4 regions of the Devosia alba genome follow, and region 4 is predicted to be linked to each of the others. Evidence: predicted binding sites of a transcription regulator. Region 4 holds the regulator's gene; each other region holds the start of a gene.

Region 1 (2,201 bases), on a different contig from region 4:
CTGCCCCCGGCCGGCTGGCTTGGGCGCCCTGGTATAGACCGCCACAACCTCGTGCCCGCCCGATACGATCTCGGTCAGCGTGGGCACGGAAAATTCGGGCGTACCCATGAAGACGACGCGCATTGGGCGGAACTTTCGTGTTTGCCCGCCCGGCGGGGCAGGCGACATTCTAGCCGACGGCGCGCTTGGCGGCCTTGTCGAACTTCTTGATCACCCGGTCGCGCTTGAGGCGGCTGAGATAATCGATATAGAGCACGCCATCGAGGTGATCGAGTTCGTGCTGGATGCAGACGGCAAACCTGCCTTCGGCTTCCCTGGTGACTTCCTTGCCCTCAAGGTCGGTGTATTTCACCACCACATCATTGGGGCGCTCGACCTCGTAGTAAAGCTCGGGGATCGACAGGCAGCCCTCTTCGGTCACCTGAATCTGCTCGCCGAAATGGGTGATCTCGGGATTGATCATGACCAATGGCTCGGGCGTTTCGTCTTCGCCGGCCAGATCCATCACCACAATACGCTTCATCACGCCAATCTGGGGTGCGGCCAGGCCAATGCCCGGCGCATCATACATGGTTTCCAGCATGTCGCTGGCCAGCGCCTTGATCTCATCATCGATCTCGGCGATCGGATCAGTGACGGCCCGCAGGCGCGCATCGGGAATGACAAGAATGGGGCGGATAGCCATGGGTGTTGGTCCGGCAATTAAGGGATGTGCCTCTCGATATGGTATTTTCGCGCGTAAGGTCAACTCTTGTGGCCCCTAACTGCGCTGATCACCCATAGAACATTAGAGGAACGGCTCGAATCGGCTAGACTCGCCTGATGGACACAGTGATTTTTATGCTCGGCGACTGGCCGGTTACCTCCGCAATGGCGGCAATCCTGGGCGGGCTGCTGCTCGTGCTGCTGGTTGGCGCCGTGATGATCGCCGCCATGCGGGCCAGCGCGGCGCGGGCCGAAGCCGCTGCCCAGCAGGCGACCGAGCAGTTGCGCGCCAATTTTCTGGTCCAGATTGGCGAACGCGACAGCCGCATCCACGAGCTTGACCACCAGTTGGCCCAGGAGCGCGAACGCGGCGAGGAACTGCTCGATATCGAACGCGAAAAGGCCGCCTCTCTGCGCGCCGATAATTCGGGCCTGCGCGCCAGCATGGCCGAGCAGGCCAAGCAGTCCGAAGAGAACCTCAAGCGCTTCCTTGAAGCGCGCCAGCACATGACCGACGAGTTCAAGTCCATCGCCGGCGACGTGCTCAAAAGCCATAGCGAGACCTTCTCCAAGCAGAACCGCGAGCAGGTCGACGTGCTGCTCAAGCCGCTCAACGAGAAGATCGTCGAGTTTCAGGGCGAATTGCTGCGCGACCGGGCCACCATGGGCGAACAGATCCGCGCTTTGGCGGCCAGCAATCTCCAGATCACCACCGAGGCGCAGAACCTCACCCGTGCCCTCAAGGGCAATTCCCAGACGCAGGGCTCGTGGGGGGAAATGATCCTCTCCACCATTCTGGAACGCTCCGGCCTGCGCGAAGGCGAGGAATTCATCACCCAGACCAGCCACACTGCCGAGGACGGCAGCCGCGTGCGCACCGACGTCGAGGTGCTGATGCCCAATAATGACCGGCTGGTCATCGACTCCAAGGTCTCGCTCACCGCCTTTGAGGCCTATGTCAATTGCGAGGATGAGGCCAAGGGCCAGTTCCTGCAGGCACACATCGTCTCGATCCGCAGCCACATCAAGACGCTGGGCGACAAGACCTATCAGCGTCATGCCCGCAGCAGCCTCGATTATGTGATGATGTTCGTACCCATTGAATCGGCGCTGGCCACCGCCATCCAGGCCGATGCCAAGCTGGTCGAATATGGCATGAGCCAGGGCGTCATGCTGACCACGCCCACCACGCTGATGACCGTGCTGCGTACGGTGCGCAACATCTGGGATGTCGAGAAGCGCCACCGCAATGCTGAGGAAATCGCCAGCCGCGCCGGCGCGCTCTACGACAAGGTCGTCGGTTTTCTGGGCAGCATGGACAAGCTCGACGGCCATCTCGACAAGGCGCGCTCCAGCTTTGATGCGGCGCGCGGGCAGCTGTCATCGGGCAAGGGCAATGTGGTGCGGCAGGTGGAAATGCTGCGCGAACTTGGCGCCAAATCCAGTCAGGTCATTCCACCGAGCTGGGATAGTGGCGACGTCAAGCAAGACGACGT
Region 2 (2,201 bases), on a different contig from region 4:
TCGGCGCCGCCCGTGAAGTGATCGGCCAGACCGTCTCGCTGCGCTCGCTGCACGGGCTGGCGCTGCTGGGCATGCGTGACGAGCAGGAATTCACCTATGACCCCGAACAGGGGCCGGTGACCGTCAGCGCCGTGCTGTACCAGCCACAAGCCGATGACGAAGGGATCGACTATGGCAGCGCGCGCCGCTGGAGCGCGCGCTGATCGGGCCATAATCGCTGGCGAGGCCGGCCACCTCGCCTATTTGGCTGCCTGGCAGCGGCCGCTCGGCGCCAGCGTCGCAATCGCCCGGGGATCGCAGCCGGTCTGCAGGAACGTCAGCCAGTCATTCTGGTCGCCATAATAGGCATTGCGATCCACTTCGCCGCGCACCCCGCGCACCACGCCGGTCTGCGTCCACTGCCAGAAGGTCCAGGTCCGGTTGCCATAGCGTTCATGCGGCTCGGCAGCGGTCGAGCGCAGCCAGAAGGCATTGGGGAAATATTCCCCCTCCAGCACGTCGCGGTGGAAGGTCATGTCGGTATAGATCAGCGGCAGCTTGCCGGTATGGCGTTCCATCACGTCCAGCATCAGCCGGATTTTTTCCAGCGCATCGGCGCGGCTCGGCTTGTTGCGGCAGCTGGAGTGATTGTTCCACTCCAGATCGAGCACCGGCGGCAGCGCATCGGGATCATTGGGCACATTGGCGACGAACCAGGCCGCCTGTTCGGAGGCCAGCGAACACCAGGTCATGAAATGATAGGCGCCGCGCGGCATGCCGGCCTCGCGCGCTCGCACCCAGTTCTTGCGGAAATCGGGGTCGAGATAGTCCTTGCCTTCGGTCGCCTTCATGAAGACGAAATGGATACCCGACTGGATCGCGGTGCGGAAATCGACATTCTCCTGGTAGCGCGCCACGTCGATCCCCTGGATCGGCATGCCGCGCGCCCGGTCGACGCCCGAATGCGGCCGGTTATCACCCTGTATCGGACCGTAAAGACCGCCTCCCGACGAGCAGGCCACAACAATACCGGCCAGCAGGGCCAGCAGGGCACCCTTTGCGATCGCGGAATACGAGGGAAAAGGACGGCGGAACATCATTGCAGCAGCACTCTACGCAGGAACAAGCAGTGGCTTTGATTCAACATGGCGCGGTTAATGGAGGCTTAGGTTAACCAGTGTGGCAACGGGCGTGGTTAACAGGCCGTTTTTTGTTCGCCCTACGTTCTTGTTCAGCGCGACCGACTTTGCTAGATTTCTGCCGGGCCAGGGGAAACAGCACATGGTCACCCGTGTCGCTACCGTCGCGTTTGAGGGCATCGAGGCCGTACCGGTCGACGTGCAAGTGCAGATCACGCCCGGCTTTCCCAAGATCACCCTGGTCGGCCTGCCCGACAAGGCGGTCAAGGAAAGCAGCGAGCGCGTCCGGGCGGCGCTGGTCGCCTCCGGCATCGGCCTGCCGCCCAAGCGCATCACCGTCAATCTGGCGCCCGCCGACCTGCCCAAGGAGGGGAGCCATTACGACCTGCCCATCGCGCTGGGCATCATGGCGGCGATCGGCGTCATGCCCCAGGATGGGCTCGATGGCTATCTGGCGCTGGGCGAACTGGGGCTCGACGGGCGCCTCGCCCATGTCGGCGGCATCCTGCCCGCCGCCATCGCAGCCCAGTCGCGCGAACTGGGGCTGATATGTGCCGCCCCCTCGGGCCCTGAAGCGGCCTGGGCCGGCGAAAATCTCGAGATCATTGCCGCCGACAGCCTGCTGGCGCTGGTCAATCATCTGACCGGCCACCAATTGGCCGCCCGCCCGCAGCCGCGCAAATATGTGCCCAGCACCGGTCTGCCCGATCTCTGCGATGTGCGCGGCCAGCAGGTGGCGCGCCGCGCGCTCGAAGTGGCCGCTGCCGGCGGGCATAATCTGCTGATGATCGGCCCGCCGGGCGCCGGCAAATCCATGCTGGCGGCCCGCCTGCCCTCCATCCTGCCGCCGCTCAATCCGCGCGAATTGCTCGACGTGTCGATGATCCAGTCCATTGCCGGCGAGCTGGTGGGCGGGGCGATTTCCGACCGCCGGCCGTTTCGCGCCCCGCATCACTCCGCCTCGATGGCCGCGCTGGTCGGCGGCGGGCTCAAAGTGCGCCCCGGCGAGGTCAGTCTGGCCCATAATGGCGTGCTGTTTCTCGATGAGCTGCCCGAATTTGCCCCCGGCGTGCTCGATAGTCT
Region 3 (2,201 bases), on a different contig from region 4:
TCAGCCGATAGCCGCCACAGGCGATGCAGGGCTTGGCCGACATGTATTTTTCGATTTCTTCGCGCATGCCAGCGCTTTCGGTTTCCTTGTAGCGCCGCTCCAGATTGCCGATGACACCTTCAAAGGCCTTGGAGGTCTTGTACTGGCGCAGACCATCGTCATAGACGAAGTCGACCTGCTCGCGGCCGGTGCCATACAGCACCGCATGCTGCACCTCGAACGGCAGGTCGCTCCACGGCGTCTCGGTGGAGGCGCCGAACAGTTTCACCACCGCCGACAGCGTCTGAATGTAATAGGGCGCACTGGTCTTGGACCAGGGCAGGATGGCCCCGGCGCGGATCGACAGGCTGGAATCGGGCACGATCTGGTCGGCGTCGATCTTGCGCTCGGTGCCCAGGCCGTCACAGACCGGGCAGGCGCCAAAGGGATTGTTGAACGAGAACAGGCGCGGTTCGATCTCGGCAATGGTGAAGCCGGAGACCGGGCAGGCGAATTTTTCCGAAAACGTCTGCTGCCGTGCCGTGCCGTCTTCGTTCTGCTGGTCGGCAAATTCGATCAGCGCGATGCCATCGGTCAGCTTCAGCGCGGTTTCAAAGCTCTCGGCCAGCCGCCCGGCAATATCGGGCCCGATCACCAGGCGATCGACCACCACTTCAATGTCGTGCTTGAGCTTCTTGTCGAGGGCAGGGGCATCCTCGATTTCGTGATACTCGCCATCGATCTTGACGCGCTGGAAGCCCTTGCGCATCAGATCGGCCAGTTCCTTCTTGTATTCGCCCTTGCGACCGCGCGCGATGGGCGCCAGCAGATAGACCCGGGTGCCCTCGGGCAGCTCCAGCGTCTTGTCGACCATCTGGGTGACGGTCTGGCTCTCAATGGGCAGACCGGTGGCGGGCGAATAGGGCACGCCGACGCGGGCAAACAGCAGGCGCAGATAATCGTAGATCTCGGTGACCGTACCGACGGTGGAGCGCGGATTGCGGCTGGTGGTCTTCTGCTCGATGGAAATGGCCGGGCTGAGGCCCTCGATGTGCTCGACATCGGGCTTCTGCATCATTTCGAGGAACTGGCGGGCATAGGCTGACAGCGACTCCACATAGCGGCGCTGCCCTTCGGCATAGATGGTGTCAAAGGCCAGCGAGGACTTGCCCGAACCACTGAGGCCCGTCATGACGATCAGGCTGTCGCGCGGCAACTTGAGGTCGATGCCCTTGAGATTGTGCTCGCGGGCACCGCGCACGATGATCTCTCGGTTCAGGCTGGGCTTTGGCGTCATCAATCAAGTCCATGGCTCGGTGCGCCAGAGTGTTGGCAGCACAGCGGTCAAACGGTCGTCGGCAGGGCGGGAAGCTCCAGAAAATAGGCATTGCGGGCCACTGCCGCAAGTTGGCTCCGCGCATGGCGGCCCGGCGCTGCAGTCACCTTAGCGTGTCCACTCCACCTTGCCAAAGCGGCATATAACACCCGGAACATAAGCGGAACAATACAGATTCGGTCAAGCGCGACATGCCGGTTCACGCCATGCCCGGCACCACCATGATGCCGAGCAGCATAACGGCAAAGAGCCGGAACGGTTGGTATAGTCCATGCACGATTTCCCATGAGCGGCTCTGCCATTGGGGCAGGGCTGCTGACAAGCTGTGTCAGCAGCGTGAGGCAAGGGGCATCTGCCTTGCTTTGGCCGCAAGTTCGCGCTCGGGCGCCAGCCATGTTAGGGTTTTGCCGTGGTCGCAATACTGCGGCCTTTACCGATACAGATCGGACTTTCATGCAAATTCCCGAATGGACGAAACCCGCACTTTACGGTGCGGCGACCGGTGCCGTCGCCCTTGCCATCATTGGCTTCAGCTGGGGTGGCTGGGTCACTGGCGGTAGCGCCCAAGAGCTTGCAGCCAAACAATCGGCGAGCGATGTCACCGCGGCCCTCACCCCCTATTGCGTGGAGCAGTCCACCAGCGACAGCAACCGCGTGGCGGTGATGGCCGAGCTGGGCAAAGCCTCGACCTATGCCTGACGCGGCATCATCGAAAAAGCGGGTTGGGCGACGCCTTTGGGCGCCGACGCGCCCAATCGTGACCTTGCCAACGCCTGCGCCCAGGCGCTCAAGCCAGCCTGATCCCGCGCCGTCAAGCGTCCCGCGCCGGCTGGCACGGGACGCTTGACAATTATCCGCAGCAGAACATAACATGAACCCAAGGCGC
Region 4 (2,201 bases):
ATCGACCATGCGGTCTATGATGTGTGGCTGATCGAGTGCGACACCAGCACCGATGTGCCGGCGCCCGACGCGCGCGACTGATTCTCTTCCGAAAAACGCACAACGCTGTCGAACTGTCCAAAGTTCAATCGTCTAGCGTGCAGTACCCGTTCGCCGCTGGTTCTGCTGCGCCGGCGTGCTGCCTTGCCCCCAGGGGGGCCGCCAGAGGAGACATATTGTGCTGACCAGTCCCGTGCTTGAAGACCGCACCGCCCAAACCTATGCCTATATCCCCTTCACCGTCACCATGGCAGAGATGCAAAAGCCGGCCGACGAGGGGTTTCCGGCGTTGTTCGCCTGGCTCGCCAGCCACGGCCTTACCCCCATTGGGGCGCCATTCTACAATTACCGACGGATCGACATGGCCAGGACACTCGATGTCGAAGCCGGCGTGATGGTTGAGCGCGCTATGGCCGGGGACAGTCCGGTCAAGTTCGGCACCCTGCCAGCGGGGCAATATCTCAGCGCCAGCCATACCGGCCACTATGACGGCTTGCTGGACGCCACCGCGCAATTCATCGGCTGGGCGCAAGACAACAACATTGCCTGGGACATGCGCGCCGCCGCAGACGGCGATCACTTCGCCTGCCGGTTGGAAATCTACGAGACTGATCCCCGCGAGGAACCCGACCCCGCCAAATGGCTCACCCGGCTGTCATTCAAGACAACCGGCTGACCGGCATAAAGGGGCGGGGCGGCGGGGCCATCCATCGCGCCGCTCATCACGGCGGGCAGGCAATCAGTACTTGCGCAGCAATCCGACCAGCCGGCCCTGAACCTTGACGCGGTCGGGCGGGAAAATGCGGGTCTCATAGGCCGGGTTGGCCGCTTCGAGCGCAATGGTATTACCCTTGCGGCGCAGGCGCTTGAGGGTGGCCTCTTCATCGTCCACCAGAGCCACGATGATTTCCCCGGTGCTGGCGGCGTCCTGCTTGCGGATCAGCACGGTGTCGCCATCAAAAATGCCGGCATCGATCATCGAATCGCCGCGCACTTCGAGCGCGAAATGTTCGCCACTGCCCAGCATTTCGGGTGGCACCATGATGGTGTGTGAATGAGACTGAATTGCCTCGATCGGTGTGCCGGCTGCAATGCGGCCCATGACCGGGATGGAAATCGAGCGCACGCCGTCATCATCAGCGGCCATCCGCGAGGGCGGGCTGGCGACCTTGCCCAGATTGCCCTCGATCACCGACGGCTCGAAGCGCGCCTTGCGGCCACCCAGTGACGGGTTCATCGAATCGGGGAGTTTGATCACTTCGAGTGCCCGCGCCCGATTGGGCAGGCGGCGAATGAACCCGCGCTCTTCAAGCGCGGTAATCAGCCTGTGAATGCCGGACTTGGACGCCAGATCGAGTGCATCCTTCATCTCATCAAACGATGGCGGGATGCCGCTTTCCTTCATCCGCTCGTGGATGAACATCAACAGCTCGTGTTGTTTGCGGGTCAGCATGGGGCCCCTCGGGGTGAGAATCGGAACATAGACAGAACGACTATAAGTGTTCCAGTTATGTTCTGCAATATCCCGTGCAATTTTGTGCTGCGCCCAGACTCGACGGCGTCAGAATGCGTCGACCACGATCGTCTCGACCATCGCGCCGGCGGGCTGGCCCGGGTCGTGTTCGGGTTGCACGATCAGCAGGTCCGCCCTGGCCATGGACGAGGTGTGGCCGCTATCGGTCTGGCTGATCGGCAGGGCCTGGGGGCCGGTTGGAGTCTGCAGCAACTGCGCCCGCATGAAATGGCGGCGTGCCGTATTGGGCGGGGTCGGCGCCGCCAATGGCAGGTGCCAGTGAATCTGCGGCGCCAGGCCCAGCCAGGCGCGCAGGGCCGGCTTGATGAAGACAATGGCGGTGACCATGGCGGAAACCGGATTGCCCGGCAGCCCGAACACCAGGGTCTTCCCAACGGTGCCGAACATCAGCGGCTTGCCCGGCCGCATATTGATCTTCCAGAAATCCAGGGTGACCCCGAGTTCGAGCAGGATTTCCTGCACGAAGTCATGATCACCGACACTGGCGCCGCCCGTGGTGATCAGCACATCGGGCTCATCGGCGAGGATCGCCACCAGCCTGGCGCGCAACTGGTCCCGCTGGTCGCGCGCAATACCATGGTCGGTGACGGTTTGGGCATAGGGGGCCAACAGGGGCGCGAGGCCAAAG

What was found. The regulator LexA, encoded in region 4, represses DNA repair genes until DNA is damaged. The targets are predictions, from matches to a motif close to TGTTCNNNNTGTGTTCNG.
Region 1: a site for LexA is predicted at 781-798, ahead of ABFY71_RS12585 (DNA recombination protein RmuC). Genes of this name have one in related genera too.
Region 2: a site for LexA is predicted at 1,191-1,208, ahead of ABFY71_RS03780 (YifB family Mg chelatase-like AAA ATPase). Genes of this name have one in related genera too.
Region 3: a site for LexA is predicted at 1,466-1,483, ahead of uvrA (excinuclease ABC subunit UvrA). Genes of this name have one in related genera too.

The regions. Positions count from the first base shown of each region.
Region 1 covers NZ_JBDUUI010000008.1:41,768-43,968, reverse strand. Annotated here, with positions in the region: gene fmt (methionyl-tRNA formyltransferase) at 1-123, opposite strand, end outside; gene def (peptide deformylase) at 170-685, opposite strand; gene ABFY71_RS12585 (DNA recombination protein RmuC) at 823-2,201, shown strand, end outside.
Region 2 covers NZ_JBDUUI010000002.1:246,774-248,974, forward strand. Annotated here, with positions in the region: gene ABFY71_RS03770 (GreA/GreB family elongation factor) at 1-203, shown strand, start outside; gene ABFY71_RS03775 (glycoside hydrolase family 25 protein) at 240-1,079, opposite strand; gene ABFY71_RS03780 (YifB family Mg chelatase-like AAA ATPase) at 1,261-2,201, shown strand, end outside.
Region 3 covers NZ_JBDUUI010000007.1:140,885-143,085, forward strand. Annotated here, with positions in the region: gene uvrA (excinuclease ABC subunit UvrA) at 1-1,276, opposite strand, end outside; gene ABFY71_RS12110 (hypothetical protein) at 1,515-1,637, opposite strand; gene ABFY71_RS12115 (hypothetical protein) at 1,769-2,014, shown strand.
Region 4 covers NZ_JBDUUI010000001.1:6,632-8,832, forward strand. Annotated here, with positions in the region: gene ABFY71_RS00025 (DUF2155 domain-containing protein) at 1-81, shown strand, start outside; gene ABFY71_RS00030 (GyrI-like domain-containing protein) at 218-715, shown strand; gene lexA (transcriptional repressor LexA) at 779-1,492, opposite strand; gene ABFY71_RS00040 (molybdopterin molybdotransferase MoeA) at 1,601-2,201, opposite strand, start outside.